One region of the Pseudoalteromonas sp. SCSIO 43101 genome, then DNA from elsewhere that is predicted to be linked to it. Evidence: predicted binding sites of a transcription regulator. Region 1 holds the regulator's gene; each other region holds the start of a gene.
The links. Region 1 encodes ArgR, which controls arginine synthesis, uptake and breakdown. Its sites were predicted from a motif close to ANTGAATANNTATTCANT; they were not measured.
Positions count from the first base shown of each region.

Region 2: a site for ArgR is predicted at 2,163-2,180, ahead of gltB (glutamate synthase large subunit). Genes of this name have one in related genera too.
Region 3: a site for ArgR is predicted at 2,190-2,207, ahead of argC (N-acetyl-gamma-glutamyl-phosphate reductase). Genes of this name have one in related genera too.
Region 4: a site for ArgR is predicted at 2,415-2,432, ahead of J8Z25_RS12500 (OadG family protein). Genes of this name have one in related genera too.

Region 1 covers NZ_CP072673.1:660,564-664,767, forward strand. Annotated here, with positions in the region: gene J8Z25_RS03150 (ABC transporter permease) at 1-222, shown strand, start outside; gene J8Z25_RS03155 (ABC transporter ATP-binding protein) at 219-1,262, shown strand; gene J8Z25_RS03160 (Dyp-type peroxidase) at 1,315-2,214, shown strand; gene argR (transcriptional regulator ArgR) at 2,211-2,678, opposite strand; gene mdh (malate dehydrogenase) at 2,904-3,839, shown strand; gene ispB (octaprenyl diphosphate synthase) at 3,946-4,204, opposite strand, start outside.
Region 2 covers NZ_CP072673.1:2,163,061-2,167,264, reverse strand. Annotated here, with positions in the region: gene J8Z25_RS10015 (ABC transporter ATP-binding protein) at 1-310, opposite strand, end outside; gene J8Z25_RS10010 (efflux RND transporter periplasmic adaptor subunit) at 332-1,585, opposite strand; gene gltB (glutamate synthase large subunit) at 2,281-4,204, shown strand, end outside.
Region 3 covers NZ_CP072673.1:2,901,514-2,905,717, reverse strand. Annotated here, with positions in the region: gene panP (pyridoxal-dependent aspartate 1-decarboxylase PanP) at 1-947, shown strand, start outside; gene argE (acetylornithine deacetylase) at 981-2,132, opposite strand; gene argC (N-acetyl-gamma-glutamyl-phosphate reductase) at 2,354-3,364, shown strand; gene argB (acetylglutamate kinase) at 3,364-4,125, shown strand; gene J8Z25_RS13465 (ornithine carbamoyltransferase) at 4,133-4,204, shown strand, end outside.
Region 4 covers NZ_CP072673.1:2,689,023-2,693,226, forward strand. Annotated here, with positions in the region: gene J8Z25_RS12490 (sodium ion-translocating decarboxylase subunit beta) at 1-326, opposite strand, end outside; gene oadA (sodium-extruding oxaloacetate decarboxylase subunit alpha) at 339-2,111, opposite strand; gene J8Z25_RS12500 (OadG family protein) at 2,127-2,375, opposite strand; gene J8Z25_RS12505 (DUF1328 domain-containing protein) at 2,910-3,083, shown strand; gene J8Z25_RS12510 (hypothetical protein) at 3,133-3,324, shown strand; gene J8Z25_RS12515 (hypothetical protein) at 3,675-4,204, opposite strand, start outside.

The sequences.
Region 1 (4,204 bases):
ATTCTTACTGCTGGTTTGTTAGTATTTATTGAGTGCATGAAAGAGTTGCCAGCAGCTTTATTACTTAGGCCTTTTAATTTTGAAACGCTTGCGACCCATGTTTTTCAGTATGTTAGTGATGAGCAGTTAGAGCTTGCGTCTATTTCAGCTTTGTTTATCGTGTTAGTTGGGTTAATACCTTTGTATTTCGTTAATCGTTCGATGGAGCAAAATCACTCATGAGTCATTTGATAATTCAAGACCTAGCTTATCAGTATAATGGCACTAAGGTATTGAGTGAACTCAATCTTAATGTTGAGCAAGATGAAATTGTTTGTTTGCTTGGCGCAAGTGGCTGTGGCAAAACCACCACCTTAAAGGCAATCGCGGGGATTTTACAGCCCGAGCAAGGCTATATGAGCATAGATTCAAATGTGGTCAATGATAGCGGACTATTTGTTGCACCTGAAAAACGTAATATCGGCATGATGTTTCAAGACTATGCGTTATTCCCTCATCTAACGGTTAGTGACAACATTGCGTTTGGCCTCAGTAATATGAGCAAAGCACAAAAGCGTGAGCGCGTGGACGAAATGCTCAGCCTTGTTAAATTAGATGGTTGTGCTGGACGTTACCCTCATCAACTTTCAGGTGGTCAGCAGCAACGAGTCGCGATTGCTCGTGCTCTTGCTTATAAGCCAAGCTTATTATTACTTGATGAGCCATTTTCGAATATTGACACACAAGTACGCTTTGAGCTTATTGCAGATATACGTCGCATTATTAAAGATCAGCAGGTATCTGCGGTATTTGTTACCCACTCGAAGGAAGAAGCTTTCGCGTTTGCCGACACGCTTGCGGTTATGCATGGTGGAAAAATCGCCCAACAGGGCTCCGCGGAGCAGTTATTTAGCCAACCTAACTCAAAGGTGGTTGCAGAGTTTCTTGGTACGGGCATATACTTAACGGCGAAAGTATTAACGCCAACTGAATACGAAACGGCGTTTGGTGTGGTTCACTCATTGACGGCGAACAATGTAGATTGTCAGCAAGGTCAAGTGTACATAAGACCGCACTATATTCAGTTGTGCGAAGCTGCTCACAGTGACGCAAACAGTTTAACAATCTTGCAAAGACGCTTTATCGGTACGCGTTATGTGTATCGTATCAATATTGCAGGGCAAGAGTGTGAAGTTGCCGCAGAGCAAGATCGCGTGTTAGCTGTTGAGCAGCCTGTAAAAATAAAAATAATGCCGCACACAGTCAATTTTTTTCATGATTAATCAATCTTGAATCCTTGGCTAGGTGCAAATAACGAGAAGCTAAGGATTCACTATGGCGCAAGCGCAATCTGGGATTTGTGCTGAAGCAAACTTACATGGTTTGCACCTGTTTTTTAATGTTTACGATGGCCATGATGAGTCATTACGTAAAAAACTAAAACGCGTCAGCGTTATTCAAGATGAGTTTGCAGATCAGTTCTCTGAAGCCATGCTGTCGTGCGTGGTTGCCCTTGGTGCTCAGTATTGGCCGCATATCCTGCCCGAATTTATTCCAAGTCAATTACAAAGCTTTCCTAATGTGACTCATAGTGAGCATGTGATCAGTGCACAGCCTTTTGACTTGTTTGTACAAATTCGCTCAGACCGCGAAGATGTAAACCATCTATTTGCTCTGCAAATTCTAAAGTTATTAACACCGGATGTAGAGCTGGTGGAGCAGGTACGTAATTTTCGGTTTTTAGATGGGCGTGATTTTAATGGCTTTATTTATGCTGGTGATACCCCTCATGGTCGTCAAAAGCGTAGCACGGCTCTTATCAACAAACCGGGGCACTTTGAAGACCAAGGCAGCTATATTCATGTGCAGCGTTTTGTGCATGACTTGAGTGTCTGGCAGCATTTGTCGTTGTTCGAGCAAGAACAAATCATGGGGCGTACGCGTCTTGATAATACCTTGATTGTGCCTGCTGTAGAAACTAGTCATGCGGTTCGCAGTGAACTAAAAGATGAGCACGGTCAGCCACTATTACTTAATCAAAGCATGCCATTTGGTGATGTGCATAAACAGGGGATTTTGATGGTTTCGTGTGCGGCGCAAGGGGATGCGTTTGAGCAGGTATTAAAGAGCCGGTTGGGGCAGGGCGATTGCTATGATCATTGGCTCGATTTTACTCAAGCCGATATGGGATCTGCGTTTTTCGCCCCGTCAGTAAACTTTTTAAAGCAGCTTTAAACTGTATCGAATAAAGTGCGCACGCGATCAAGCGTGACATCGATTTCTGAAATCTTCGCAGGGGCGATAAAAATAGTGTCGTCGCCTGCAATAGTGCCTAGTACACCATCCGCCTTACCTAGAGAATCAAGTAATCGAGCAATTAATTGAGCTGCGCCTGGGCTAGTACGAATAATGATCATCATTTCGTTATGCATAATATCGATAACAAGCTGACGCAGAGGGCTTTTCGCTGTTGGTACACCCATTTCAGCCGGTAAACAATAAACCATTTCTTGCTTTGCATTACGGGTACGTACAGCACCGAACTTGCTTAACATGCGAGAGACTTTACTTTGGCTAATATTATCAAAGCCTTGCTCTTTCAATGCTTCGACAATCTCACCTTGTGAGCCGAAGTTTTCTTCTTTTAATAGCGCTTTAAACGCTTTGATTAGTGCTTCTTGTTTGTCTTGTGGTTGCATGTTGCCGCTTCTTTATTCATAAAATGTGGAGTAATTCTACACAACTCTGCATATTTATGCAGTATTAGTTTACAAAGTCGTCCAAAATGCTGTGTCTTTACAGCTAAGTTTACAACTATGGTCGAAATTATACGCGAAATAAGCAGGATAAATTTGTTTTTAGTCGCTAATTTCATTATCTTTAGGGCCACAAATATTTCCTACCTCAAATTACGGAGAATTCCAATGAAAGTTGCTGTTTTAGGCGCAGCTGGCGGTATCGGCCAAGCATTGTCTTTATTATTAAAAACAAGTTTACCTGCAGGTTCTGAATTATCGTTATATGATGTTGCCCCTGTTGTTCCTGGTGTAGCGGTTGATCTTTCTCACATCCCAACAGACGTTAAAGTTGAAGGCTTTGGTGCTGACAACTTAGACGCAGCATTAGCTGGTTGTGATATCGTTCTTATCCCAGCGGGTATGCCACGTAAGCCTGGCATGGACCGTGCGGACCTTTTCAACGTAAACGCAGGTATCATCAAAACATTAGCTGAAGGCATCGTTAAAAACTGTCCTAAAGCGTTAGTAGGTATTATCACTAACCCAGTAAACGGCACTGTGCCAATCGTTGCTGAAGTATTCAAAAAAGCGGGTACTTACGATGCTAACCGTGTATTCGGTATCACAACGCTTGACGTGATCCGTTCAGAAGCTTTTGTAGCTGAACTTAAAGGTTTAAGCGCAACTGAAGTTAAAGTTCCAGTGATCGGTGGTCACTCAGGTACTACAATCCTTCCTCTTCTTTCTCAAGTTGAAGGTGTTACTTTCACTGATGAAGAAGTTGCAGCATTAACACCACGTATCCAAAACGCAGGTACTGAAGTTGTTAACGCTAAAGCCGGTGGCGGTTCAGCAACTCTTTCAATGGGTGCAGCAGCAGCGCGCTTCTGTATGTCTTTAGTGAAAGGCCTACAAGGTGAAGAAGTTGTTGATTATGCATACGTTGCAGTTGAAAACGGTGACGCAGCATACTTCGCACACCCAGTACGTCTAGGTAAAAACGGCGTTGAAGAAATCCTTTCTTACGGTGAGTTAAGTGCATTCGAAGAGCAAGCTAAAAACGACATGCTAGCTACACTTAACAAAGACATCCAAGAAGGTGTTGATTTCATCAACGGTTAATTCCGCCGGATGATAGGCGCTTTGCTTATTCGTTAACTTAGTAAAAGCGCTGAAAACAAAAAAGCCTGCAAATGCAGGCTTTTTTAATGGCTCGAATAAATAGAGTTTAATGATCGCGGGCAACGGCGATGCGGGCCAAACTCTCTAATGCTTGTTTGTAAGGTGTGTCTGGTAAGAAAGCAATACAAGCAATCGCTTTGTTAGCTTCTTGTTCTGCTTTTTGCATCGCAAACTCAAGCGCTTTAGTGTCAGCTAGTGCTGCTAGAATGCTCTCTAAGTGATCCATACCATTACCAAGCTCAATAGCTTCTCGTACCAGCTTAACTTGCTCGGGAGTGCCTTTTTGCATTGCGTAGATAAGCGGT
Region 2 (4,204 bases), 1.5 Mb from region 1:
TATTTTCATATAAGTTCAAGTCAGGGATGAGGTTAAAACCCTGGAATATAAAACCAATTTTTTGATTTCGTAGATCAGCGCGTTGGTTGTCATTTAGTTTCCCCACATCAATACCATCTAACATGTACTGGCCTTCGCTAAATGGCTCCAACATACCTGCGATGTTTAAAAAAGTGGTTTTACCCGAGCCACTTGGGCCAGTTACTGCAATAAATTCACCTTCATCTACTTGTAGGTTGAAGTCGCGAAGGGCATGAGTTTGTACCATGTCAGTTTGATACACTTTGCTGATGTCGTTCATTGTAAGCATGTTGATTTTTCCTTTTATTTGTTAACGTAAAACCAGTGTGGATGCTTTTTTAAAGCGGTCGTAATTCGAGATGATTAGCTTATCGCCAGGCTCTACGCCTTCTATTATCTCGACAGCATTGATACTGCTAGCACCGGTTTTTATATCGATTAAATAAGCCATGTCACCTTCAACTTTATAAGCCTGGGTGCCACCTTGCTGTAAGAATGCACCGCGTTTTACTTGCAATACATCATCGCGATTCTCTAGTAAAATACGTGCGGTTAAGCGTTGGTTTTGGCGAATACCAGAAACCTCACTGTCAAAGCGTACGCGGGTAGTTACCTCGCGATTATTCACCTCCGGTGAAATAGCCGATAAGGTTCCTGTTACATGACGGGCACCTAAAGTCAGTTCAACTTGCATACCAAGACCTAGCTCATTGGCATAGCTTTCTGGTACTTGTAGTTCAGCTTCAAAGTTACTTAAATCCACCAAAGTCATTAATGGTTGGCTTTGTGTAACGGCTTCTTTTTGCTGCACTAATAAGTTACCAACAATACCGCTTACACTGGCAGTAATTGTGAGTTCATTCACCTGCCTAAATAAGTCATCAACGATGAGTTGCTGACGCGTCAGATCGCGCTCTGCAGCTTTTAGTTCAAATGCGAGGGTATCTTTAGCTAAGCTGACTTCTTGCTCTGCATGTTTAAAGGAAAGTTTGGCGCGGGCCAAGTCATCAACGGCTTTTTCTAAATCTATTTGGCTGATTAAATGTTTTTCGATAGAGAGTTTAGCTCGGCGGTTTTCTCTGTCTGCGGCATTTAGTTCAACCTGTGCTAAATCAAGGGCTTTAGTAAGGCTTAGTTTTTGTCGACGTGCTTCAAGTTGCTTGCGTTGTAGTTCACCTTCTAATCGTGCTAATACTGATTGTTGCTGTTTTAATTCGTTAGTAAGCTCAGGGCTGGTTACGGTGGCGATTACTTCGTTTACTTCAACGCTGTCACCGGCTTTTACTTTTAAATCAACAAAACCTCGTTCAGGGCTATAAACTTTTGGCGCATTAGCTGCAACGATTTTACCGCTCGCTGCCACATCTCTAGTAAGCGTCTTTTGGCTTACTTCACTAATTTGTAGGCTTGCTGCATCAACCGAAATGCTGCCATCGCTACTGGCAAACAATGCTTGAAAGCCAAGCGCACCAACAAGTATTACACCTACTGCTAATATAAGTGGTTTCTTAATGGTGTTTTTTTTAGCCACAGTAATATCTTGGGCACTGGTATCCTTTATCATCATAACTCCTTACGATTCTCAAAACATACAATCATGAAGCCAACGGCAATCATGGTAAGCGGAGAAGCCATAAACAAACTGATAGTGAACATTTTGAAATCCTTAATTTCGCTGATGACTTATCTATACCAGTAGCGTGCCAATTGTTAAGTTTCTGATAGTATTGTGTTTTTATTTTTTTTGATGAGTAGATGTCTGTCCGCGGACAGAAAAAGTGTCCGCTGCGGACACTTTTAAATTGCTGATTATTGACGCGAGGGTAAAGAAAGTCAGTCATTGCGACTAAGGTCGGCTGCTCAGAGACCTAGTTTGTTACTATGCTAAAGCCAAGAGTAAATAATGATGCAGCAGCGTTAGGTGATACCTCATAAAAACTGCATTGATATTCAGATCGTGAATAATTATTCATAATTAATCGCAGTTTACGTTAACGTAAAGAGGCGGGTTTTAGATTGTTTTTTTACAAGTTGTTAAATTTGACACCAGTGTCATAAAAAAATAACGGGTGAAATACGCCTAAATGTAAAAAAATAGCATAGAATTTAGAAAGTGCCTTTAAGTGAGAAATATTCATGAATATGAATATGTATTCAAAACTCTATTGACTCATGAGGTATTTGGCGATAGTTTTGTTCGTCTGCTAGCACTGTCACAAAAGACTGAACCGCTAGTCGTTGTAGCAAGGGGAGGGGTCTATGTTATACGACTCAAAATTAGAAAAAGATAATTGTGGCTTTGGCTTAATAGCCCAGGTCAATGGTCAGGCGAGTCACCGCTTGATTCGAACAGCAATCACTGGCTTAGATCGCATGGAACACCGTGGTGGTATTTCTGCAGATGGTAAAACTGGTGATGGCTGTGGTTTATTAATGCAAAAACCTGATAGTTTCTTTCGTGCTATTGCCAGCGAACATGATTGGCACTTAGGTAAGAACTACGCCGTTGGCATGGTATTTTTAAATGCCGATCCTGTACTTGCGCAAACAGCTAAAGATGTGTTGAGTGAAGAACTCGAAAAAGAAACCTTGAGTATTCAAGGCTGGCGCGTAGTACCTACCGATGCGTCATGTTTAGGGCCAATTGCAAAAAAACAACTACCAGGCTTTGAACAAATTTTTGTTAGCGCACCAGAAGGCTGGCGTCCAAAAGATTTAGAGCGTCGCTTATATGTAGCGCGTCGTCGTGCTGAAAAGCGCCTCGAAAACGATGAACACTTTTATATTGCCAGTTTATCTGGTTTGGTCACTGTCTATAAAGGCTTGATGATGCCTGTAGACTTACCTAACTTTTATTTAGACTTAGCTGACATTCGCATGACCAGTGCGATTTGTGTATTCCACCAACGTTTTTCTACTAATACACAGCCTCGTTGGCCTTTAGCTCAACCTTTCCGCTATTTAGCGCATAATGGTGAAATTAATACGATTCAAGGTAACCGCCAATGGGCACGTGCCCGTGCTTATAAGTTTGCCTCACCACTTATTCCAGATCTGCAATCAGCCGCACCATTCGTTAACGAAAGCGGCTCAGATTCTTCAAGCTTAGATAATATGCTTGAGTTGTTCTTAGCGGGAGGCATGGATTTATTCCGTGCAATGCGTATGCTTGTGCCACCAGCATGGCAGAAAAACCGTGCCATGGATGATGACCTACGTGCGTTCTATGACTTCAACTCAATGCATATGGAACCATGGGATGGCCCAGCTGGTATTGTAATGTCTGACGGCCGTTTCGCGGCTTGTAACCTTGACCGTAATGGCTTGCGTCCGGCGCGTTATGTAATTACCCAAGATGGATTTATCACGCTTGCCTCTGAAGTGGGCATTTGGGATTACGCACCAGACGAAGTCGTTGAAAAAGGCCGTGTCGGACCAGGTGAGCTGTTAGTTATTGATACTCATCAAGGGAAAATATGGCATTCAGATGAGATTGACCAAGACCTTAAATCTCGCCACCCATATAAAGCATGGTTAGAGGCAAACGTTAAGCGTTTAACGCCATTTGAACAGTTATCTGAAAAAGATGCGGGTAACCGTTCTTTTGATGACGAAACACTGCTTAAGTATCAAAAGATGTTTGGCTATACCAATGAAGAACTTGATAGCGTGATTCGTGTTATGGGTGAAAATGGTCAAGAAGCAACGGGTTCTATGGGTGATGACACGCCATTTGCGGTACTGTCAGAAGGCCATCGCTCACTGTTTGATTACTTCCGACAAAAGTTTGCGCAAGTAACGAATCCACCGATTGACCCACTTCGTGAAAATCACGTTATGTCACTAGCAACCTGTATTGGTAGTGAGCAAAACGTATTTAACGAAACCACCGGCCATGCTAAGCGTTTACAGTTTGATACGCCAATTTTGATGTATGCTGATATGCAACAGCTGATCAATGCTGACGATGAGCACTACAGCTACTGTAAAATTGATATCACTTACACCGCAGAAGAAGGCTTAGAAAAAGCAATCACACGTATCTGTGATGAAGCACAAGAAAAAGCAGCGTCAGGCTGTGTCATGCTTATTTTAAGTGATCGTAACTTTAGCGAAACGCATTTACCGATTCCTGCGGCGATGGCGGTTGGTTCAATTCAAAAGCGTTTAGTAGATAATAACT
Region 3 (4,204 bases), 1.5 Mb from region 1:
AGACTGTTGATTTGCTAGGTATTGGTCGCGATAACATTGTCGCAATTGCGACAGGCGAAAATAATAAAGTTGATGTCGATGCTATGCGCAAAAAAGCCCATGAACTGGAAGCGTCTGGTATAAAGGTAATGGCACTCGTTGGTGTTGCTGGGACGACAGAAACTGGCAGCATAGACCCGCTAAATGAAATGGCTGATTTAAGCGAAGAGCTTGGCTGTCATTTTCATGTGGACGCCGCATGGGGTGGGTCAACCTTACTTTCTTCAAACTATCGCCATCTTTTAAGCGGTATTGAACGTGCTGACTCAATTACTATTGATGCGCATAAACAAATGTATGTGCCAATGGGCGCGGGTCTTGTGTTATTTAAAGACCCCGCTGCGACAGATGCTATTGAGCATCATGCTGAATATATTCTTCGTAAAGGCTCTAAAGATTTAGGTAGTCATACATTAGAGGGAAGCCGCCCAGGTATGGCAATGTTAGTGCATGCTTGCTTACGTGTTATTGGCCGTAAAGGCTACGAGATGTTGATTGACCGTAGTATTGTTAAAGCGCGCACTTTTGCCGAAATGATCAAACAAGATGAAGATTTTGAATTAATCTCTGAACCTGAGCTGTGCCTATTAACATATCGTTACGTTCCAAAAGAAATTCAAGCTAAGCTCAAAGGTGCTAACGAAGAAACTAAATTAGATATTTACGCTTCGTTGAATCGCTTCACTGCAAGTATGCAAAAGCGCCAGCGTGAAGCTGGACGCTCTTTTGTATCTCGTACTCGTTTAACACCAGCAAAATATGACCATCAACCCACCGTGGTTTTTCGTGTCGTATTAGCCAATCCATTAACCTCAAAAGCTATTCTAAAAGATATTTTAGCGGAGCAAAAAGAGCTAGCGAAAACTGACCCAGTATTTAAAAAGTACTTAAGTAAATATATGAGTTAGTGATAAAAAAGGAGCATGATGCTCCTTTTTTAATTAGTCGTTAAAGCAGCTAGCTTTGATCATGTTACTGATAATCGCTTGCGAAGGTTTGATTTTTTCCATCGCTAAAAACTCATCGGGTTGGTGAGCTTGGTTAATTGAGCCTGGCCCCATGACAATTGTTTCGCAGCCAAGTTGTTGAATAAAAGGGGCTTCTGTACAATAGTTTACAGCGACAGCTGGCTGACCGGAGACTTTTTCGGCCAGTTTCACAAGTGCAGTATCTGTACTTCCGCTAAACGCAGGGATTGGTTCATGCATATCGATAACACTCACTGCGTTGGGGTATTGAGTATTTATTTCCTCTGCGGCACTAAGCAAAATCGCTTGTAGTTCTTGTACACTTAAACCAGGTAACGGTCGCATATCAATATGCATTTCACAGCAGCCGCAAATGCGGTTGGCATTATCACCGCCATGAATATGGCCAAGGTTCAAAGTAGGGTACGGAATTTCAAAGTGTTCTACTGAATATTTATTCTTTAATTCTTCTTTTATGATTAACAATTTTGTAATCATTTTATGCATGACTTCGATGGCGTTCAAACCTCGTTCAGGATCTGAGCTATGGCCCGAGCGACCAATTACGCGAATAGCTGTACTCATATGACCTTTATGTGTAAATACCGGAGTCATATCTGTTGGCTCACCAATAATACAGCGTGCAGGTTTTAAGTTCGGGTGACGGCAGATTTGCTGTGCACCCGCCATTGTAGTTTCTTCATCGGCTGTGGCTAGAATTAATAGAGGCTCAGTTTGCTTGCTTGCATCAAGTTCGCTAATAGCTTGCAGTACGAAAGCAAAAAAGCCTTTCATATCAATACTACCTAAACCATAAAGTTTATTGTTATCTTCGCTGAGTTTGAACGGATCATAATTCCAACGACTATCATCAAATGGTACAGTGTCAGTATGGCCGGCAAGCATTAAACCGCCGTCTCCTTCACCACGTCTAGCTAATAAGTTGTAACGCCCTTTACCGTTTTCAAGCTCTGTGATTTCACATGTAAACCCAAGGCTTTCGCACCACTGTGCGAGCAAGGTAATAACCCCTTTATTGCTCATGCACAAAGAATCTTCAATCGCGCTAATTGAAGGAGCAGCAATTAGCTGCTGATACATAGATAAAAAAGAGGGTAGCGACATAAAAAAATCCAAAAATAATTATTCAATCTAATTGCATAACAATGTAAAAGTATTTATGATGAATATCAATTCACTTTTTAAGCATAAATATTAGTAAAGCTTTACGATGAACACGAAACGACGATAACCTGATTTCATTACTTTAGACAGTGTTTTTATTCGCATTTGAGCGAGTATTTTTAGGCGTATCGATAAATAGATTGAATAGGTAAAAGTAAGCAATGAATGTAGTGATTATTGGCGCAAGTGGTTATAGCGGCGCAGAGCTAGCAAGTTTAGTTGCTAAGCACCCAAAACTGACCCTGAAAGCATGTTATGTATCTGAAGGAAGCTTAGATAAAGGCAAATTATTAAGCGATTTATATCCAGAGCACCTTGGATTGTTAGAGTATCCACTACAGCCTCTGACTGCCCAAGCGTATAAGGATATCGAAAGTAATGCGGACTATGTATGTCTATGTACAGATCACAAGGTAAGCGTTGACCTTGCACCACAATTTTTAGCCATGGGTAAAAAAGTATTCGACCTGTCTGGTGGTTTCCGTTTAGCTGGGAATGAGGATTACCTAACTTATTACGGTTTCGCACATGAACACCCTGAGCTTTTAGAGCAAGCGGCTTATGGCTTAGCTGAATGGAATAGCGATGCTATAAGTAAAGCAAAGCTTGTTGCTGTAGCAGGTTGTTACCCAACAGCAGCACTCAATTCTTTAAAACCACTTAAAGAAGCTGGTTTATTAGCTGAGCAAGCCATTATTGTTAATGCTGTGTCTGGAGTTACTGGCGCAGGTAGAAAAGCCAGTGTTAATACGCATTTTTGTGAAGTATCACTTGCCCCTTATGGTTTATTTAATCACAGACACACACCTGAGATTGAGCAGCACCTTGGTCACCCTGTGTTATTCACCCCTCATTTAGGTAATTTCCCCCGTGGAATTTTAGAAACTATTTATGTGCAATTAAAGCCAGGTGTGACAGCAGAGCAAGTGGATGCAGCATATCAAGTGTTAGCTAATGAGCCTTTAATCCGTTTACTTGGAAATAAAGTTCCAAGTATTAAAGGCGTGGCTAAACAACCATTTGTTGATATTGCATGGCAACAAAAAGGTGAACAACTCATTGTTATGTCAGCAATTGATAACCTATTAAAAGGCGCGGCTGGGCAAGCATTACAGTGTATTAATTTAGCTATGGGTGAACCTCACCACACTGGTTTAGTAGGAGCGCTGTAATGAAAACTTGGATCATTAAAGTCGGTGGTGCTGTGCTAAATAGCGCTGATGCTGCAAAAGCTCTTTTTGATGTTTTAGCCACTGAGCAACAAGATAACTTTGTCATTGTGCATGGTGGTGGGGCCTTGGTTGATGCTTGGCTTAAAGACGCAGGCTTTGTAACAGCAAAACATCAAGGCTTACGTATTAGCCCAAATGAGCAAATGCCTTATATTGTTGGCGCCCTGGCAGGTTGTGCCAATAAACAATTGATGAGTCAAGCAATCAGCGCTGGCCACAAACCTGTGGGTTTAAGCCTTTATGAAGCGGGTGTACTGGTATCTGAAAAACTTAAAGTATTGGCGCAAGTTGGCCAGTGTTCAGGTAGTTGTGACAGCGTATTGCCAAGCTTACTTGGGCAAGGTCGTTTACCACTGGTGAGCTCTATTGGCTTTGGCGAAGATGGTCAATGGTACAACGTCAATGCGGATGAAGCCGCGGCTGCTATTGCTAAAGAACTAGATGCAGAACTTATTTTTATGACTGACGTAGAAGCTGTGCTTGATGCAAATAAGCAGCCACTACATCACCTTAATACGCAGCAAATCGAAACACTAATCCTTGAAGGAGTTATTCAGGGCGGGATGGAGGTCAAAGTAAAGACCAGCCTTCTTGCTGCCCAACATTTACGACGTGGTGTGTATATCTCCAGCTGGCTAAAGCCAGAAAATTTAGTCGCCTTATTAAAAGGCGAGCATGTAGGAACAAAAATTACACCATAGGTATTTCATGTTAAAAAATTTCTTAAACGGTCTTGAATTAGACCAAAAGGGCGCTCTTAAATTACTTAATTTAGCGCAA
Region 4 (4,204 bases), 1.7 Mb from region 1:
GCACCTAACAACAACATACGAGGGTTTGCTATCAAGGCACTAAAGTCTGTAAGCGCACCAACCCCCATGAAGATCAAAAGTGGGAACACCCCAGAATCAATCCCGATGTGGTACACATAATAAAGTAACCCACCCGGCTCAGATAACCCGGCCACAGGGATATTCGTTAAAATAGCCCCAAAGCCAATAGGTAATAACAACAGTGGCTCAAAGTTACGTGCAATTGCTAAATAAAGTAACAAGCAACCAACCGCAATCATGATCAATGCCGCAAAGGTAAAATTAGCAATACCCGTGGCATGCCAGAGGTTTAAAACACCATCCATCCTCTGCCTCTCCTATGCTAGCGCGATTAGCGCATCGCCAGTGGCAACAGAGTCACCCTCAGCTACTAATACTTCTGCAATTGTACCTGAGTGTACGGCGCGAACTTCTGTTTCCATTTTCATCGCTTCCATGATAATAACCACATCACCTTCATTTACTGTTTGGCCTGGTTTCACTTTCACTTTGAAAATATTACCAGCCAAAGGCGCATTGAGTGTTTCGCCTGCTGACGCTGAAGCAGACTGAGGAATTAATTCACTGTCTTTTAAAGTTACTTCTTTAAGCTCACCACCTTGTGCTACGACGACATCGTAAACTTTACCATCAACTTTAACGCTGTATTGCTCCGCTTTTACAGGGCTTGAAGAAGCAGGTTTGCTTTCAGACTTGGCAACTTCACCTGTTGGAATTGCTTCAAATGCATCTGGGTTGTTGCGGTTTTTAATAAATTTAAGGCCTATTTGTGGGAATAATGCATATGTAAGTACATCATCAATCACGTCATCAGCAAGTTCTAAACCTTGCTCTTTGGCTTCACTTAATAACTCAGCTTCAAGTTTCTCAAGTTCAGGCTCTAATTTATCTGCAGGACGACAAGTAATTGCCTCTGCGCCTTCTAGCACTCGTTCTTGCAGCTCTTTATTCATAGGTGCAGGAGTGGCACCATATTCACCTTTGAGCACGCCCGCAGTTTCTTTAGTAATGGTTTTGTAACGCTCGCCAGTTAATACGTTAAGTACCGCTTGGGTACCTACAATTTGCGAGGTTGGCGTAACCAAAGGAATAAAACCTAAGTCTTCACGAACACGTGGGATCTCAAGTAATACTTGATCAAGCTTATCAGCCGCGCCTTGTTCTTTAAGCTGGTTTTCCATGTTAGTTAACATGCCGCCAGGTACCTGTGCTAATAAGATGCGACCATCAACGCCTTTTAAGCTACCTTCAAAAGCAGCGTATTTCTTACGTACATCACGGAAGTAAGCTGCAATTTCTTCTAATTGGTTTAAATCAAGGCCAGTATCTCGCTCTGTGCCTTCGACAATTGAAACTATTGTCTCCGTCGCGCTATGACCATAAGTCATACTCATTGACGAAATCGCCGTATCAAGCATATCAATACCTGCATCGATTGCTTTTTGATAAGTTGCAGTGCTTAAGCCAGTAGTAGCATGGCATTGCATCGCAATAGGAATAGACACGGTTTCTTTTAGGCCTTTGATCAACTGCTCACAATCATATGGCTTTAATAAACCTGCCATATCTTTAATACAAATCGAATGACAGCCAAGCTCTTCAAGCTGTTTTGCGAGTTTCAGCCACATATCAAGTGTATGTACAGGACTTACTGTGTATGAAATTGTACCTTGAGCGTGAGCTCCCACTTTAACAGCTGCTTTAATAGCAGTTTCAAGGTTTCGTACATCGTTCATCGCATCGAAAATACGAAATACATCAACCCCATTTTTGTGTGCTCGCTCGACAAACTTTTCGACCACATCATCAGCATAATGACGGTAGCCTAAAAGGTTTTGTCCACGAAGTAACATTTGCTGCTTAGTGTTTGGCATTGCAGCCTTTAGTTCGCGAATACGTTGCCAAGGATCTTCACCTAAATAACGGATACACGAGTCAAACGTTGCACCCCCCCATGATTCAATTGACCAATAACCCGCATTGTCGAGTTTTTCGGCTATGGGTAGCATGTCGTCTAAGCGCATACGCGTTGCCAAAAGAGACTGGTGTGCGTCACGCAATACTAATTCGGTTAATTTTAATTTAGCCATGTTCGAGCTGCCCCGTTATTTTTGTTTATTTCGAAATTGAGCGATTGCAGCGCTTATTGCTGCAATATGTGCCTGAGGCACACCCTGTTGAGGTTGAATTTTTGCTGTTCGCGTAGGTTCTGCACTTGCTGGATCATCAAATCGACCCACTAGTTTTGACATTAAAGTGACTGCTGTAATCAGAATAGTCAGAAAAACAAACACGCCTACCATGCCTGTTACCATCAAACTGGCCGCAGTGGTGAGTAATCCACCTATATCCATACGACTCCCCTCGCTTACTTAAAATAAAAAGTTATTTTTGTTAAATAATTATGCACCAATAATAACAAACCAAAATCATTTGTATAGCACCATTGTAAATTGGTAAAACCAATTAATTTTAAAATAACATGCCACACATATAATTAACACCCTACATTTCCATCATTCAAAGCCTCGATATAGATGATATAAATAGTCGATATAGCCATAAGTTATATGTTCAGCTATTAACTAAAAACCAGCAAGCGTCTAAAAACCACACACAACAAGGTGTTAGACTTTACCAACCAATAAAAAGTTAAATTGGTCTTACCAATACCGTGGCAATCTGATGTTTTCCTCATGCAACTCAATATGAAAAAATATCACTATGAATAACTTACATGCTTACTCGTAAATGTTACCAAGTGATGAACATCTACCAGCATCACAAATAAAGGTAAACCATTGAAATAAAACAAGTAAAACATCTGGCACAGAACTCGCTTCAGTTACATCGAACTTTAGAAAATTTAAATAGCCAAGGAGACCATTATGTTACGCTGGACCATTACTTTTTTAGTTATCGCGTTAATCGCAGCAGTGTTAGGTTTTGGTGGTATCGCAGGAGCCGCTGCAGGCATCGCTAAAATTATCTTTTTTATATTTTTAGTACTACTAGTTATTTCACTGGTATCTGGAGCTCTTAGAGGTAACGCCCCTAAGTAGTTATAAGCAAATAACCACTTAATTTATTTTATTTACAAGGAATTTCGTTATGAAAAATTCAACTTTGAAAGCCGCTACTATCGCTCTATTTTCAGGTCTATTCATCATGGGTTGTGAAGATAACTCGGCAGAAGATGCAGGTGAGCGTATTGATGAAGCAATTACTGATACACAAAATGCTGTTGAAGACGCATGTGAAGAAGTAAAAGAAGGTGTTAACGCAGAAGAAACTAACTGCTAATCACAACACTTTATGAAGAAAGCGGCCAAGTGTCGCTTTTTTTGTGTATACAAGTTAGCAACTCTAGGCTGCCTGCTGCTTGTGTCAAGGAGCTTGCTAACTTTACTTTTTCCCCCAGAAACTCGCTAATTTGTTGGGTTTCGTTCCGTTTTTCCCTACGCCATATAGGTCGTCATTTATGGCGACACGTGTTTTATCACACATACGTGACGGGCTAAAGCCAGACTTACAGCCGCATAAATTGAGAGAATCGCGCGAAATAAATTTCACGCCTACGCGAGGTAAACCCGCAGCTACCTTAAGCTCGCAACTTTACTCTTTCACCTAGAAACTCGCTAACTTGTTGGGTTTCACTTACAACCCGTTGTGAGGGGCTCGTTTGTCGTTACACTCGCTATATGCCACTTCCCATCAACAAAGCTCACTTTTGCTACATCACTCACAGCAAAATCACCAGGTACATTCAAGCGTGTTAAGTTACTTGCTAACTGTTGTTTACAGTATGGACCTGTATCACCATGCATCACTAACACAGGCTTATTGGTGTGCTTTGCGAAGTCACTGATGGCATCACGGTATACTTTAAAAGCATCACAGTTTGAGCGCTGTGATTCACTACAAACTGGTTTACTGGTCGGGTGGTAAATATCAGCCTGAAAGCCAAACACATACGCCTTAGCATCTTGCTGAATGAGTGCTTGTTTTAACCAAATTAAATTGTACTTATCACGTTTGTCGGCTGCATCAAGTGCTGCGCTTTTGTCACTTTTTAAAATTTGCGAGCGACCATTAAAAGTACCTGGTATATGTAAGGTGCGAAACTCAATGCCATCGAATTGCCAACGAGCATTCTCTAGCATTTCAGCTTGTGTTACATAAC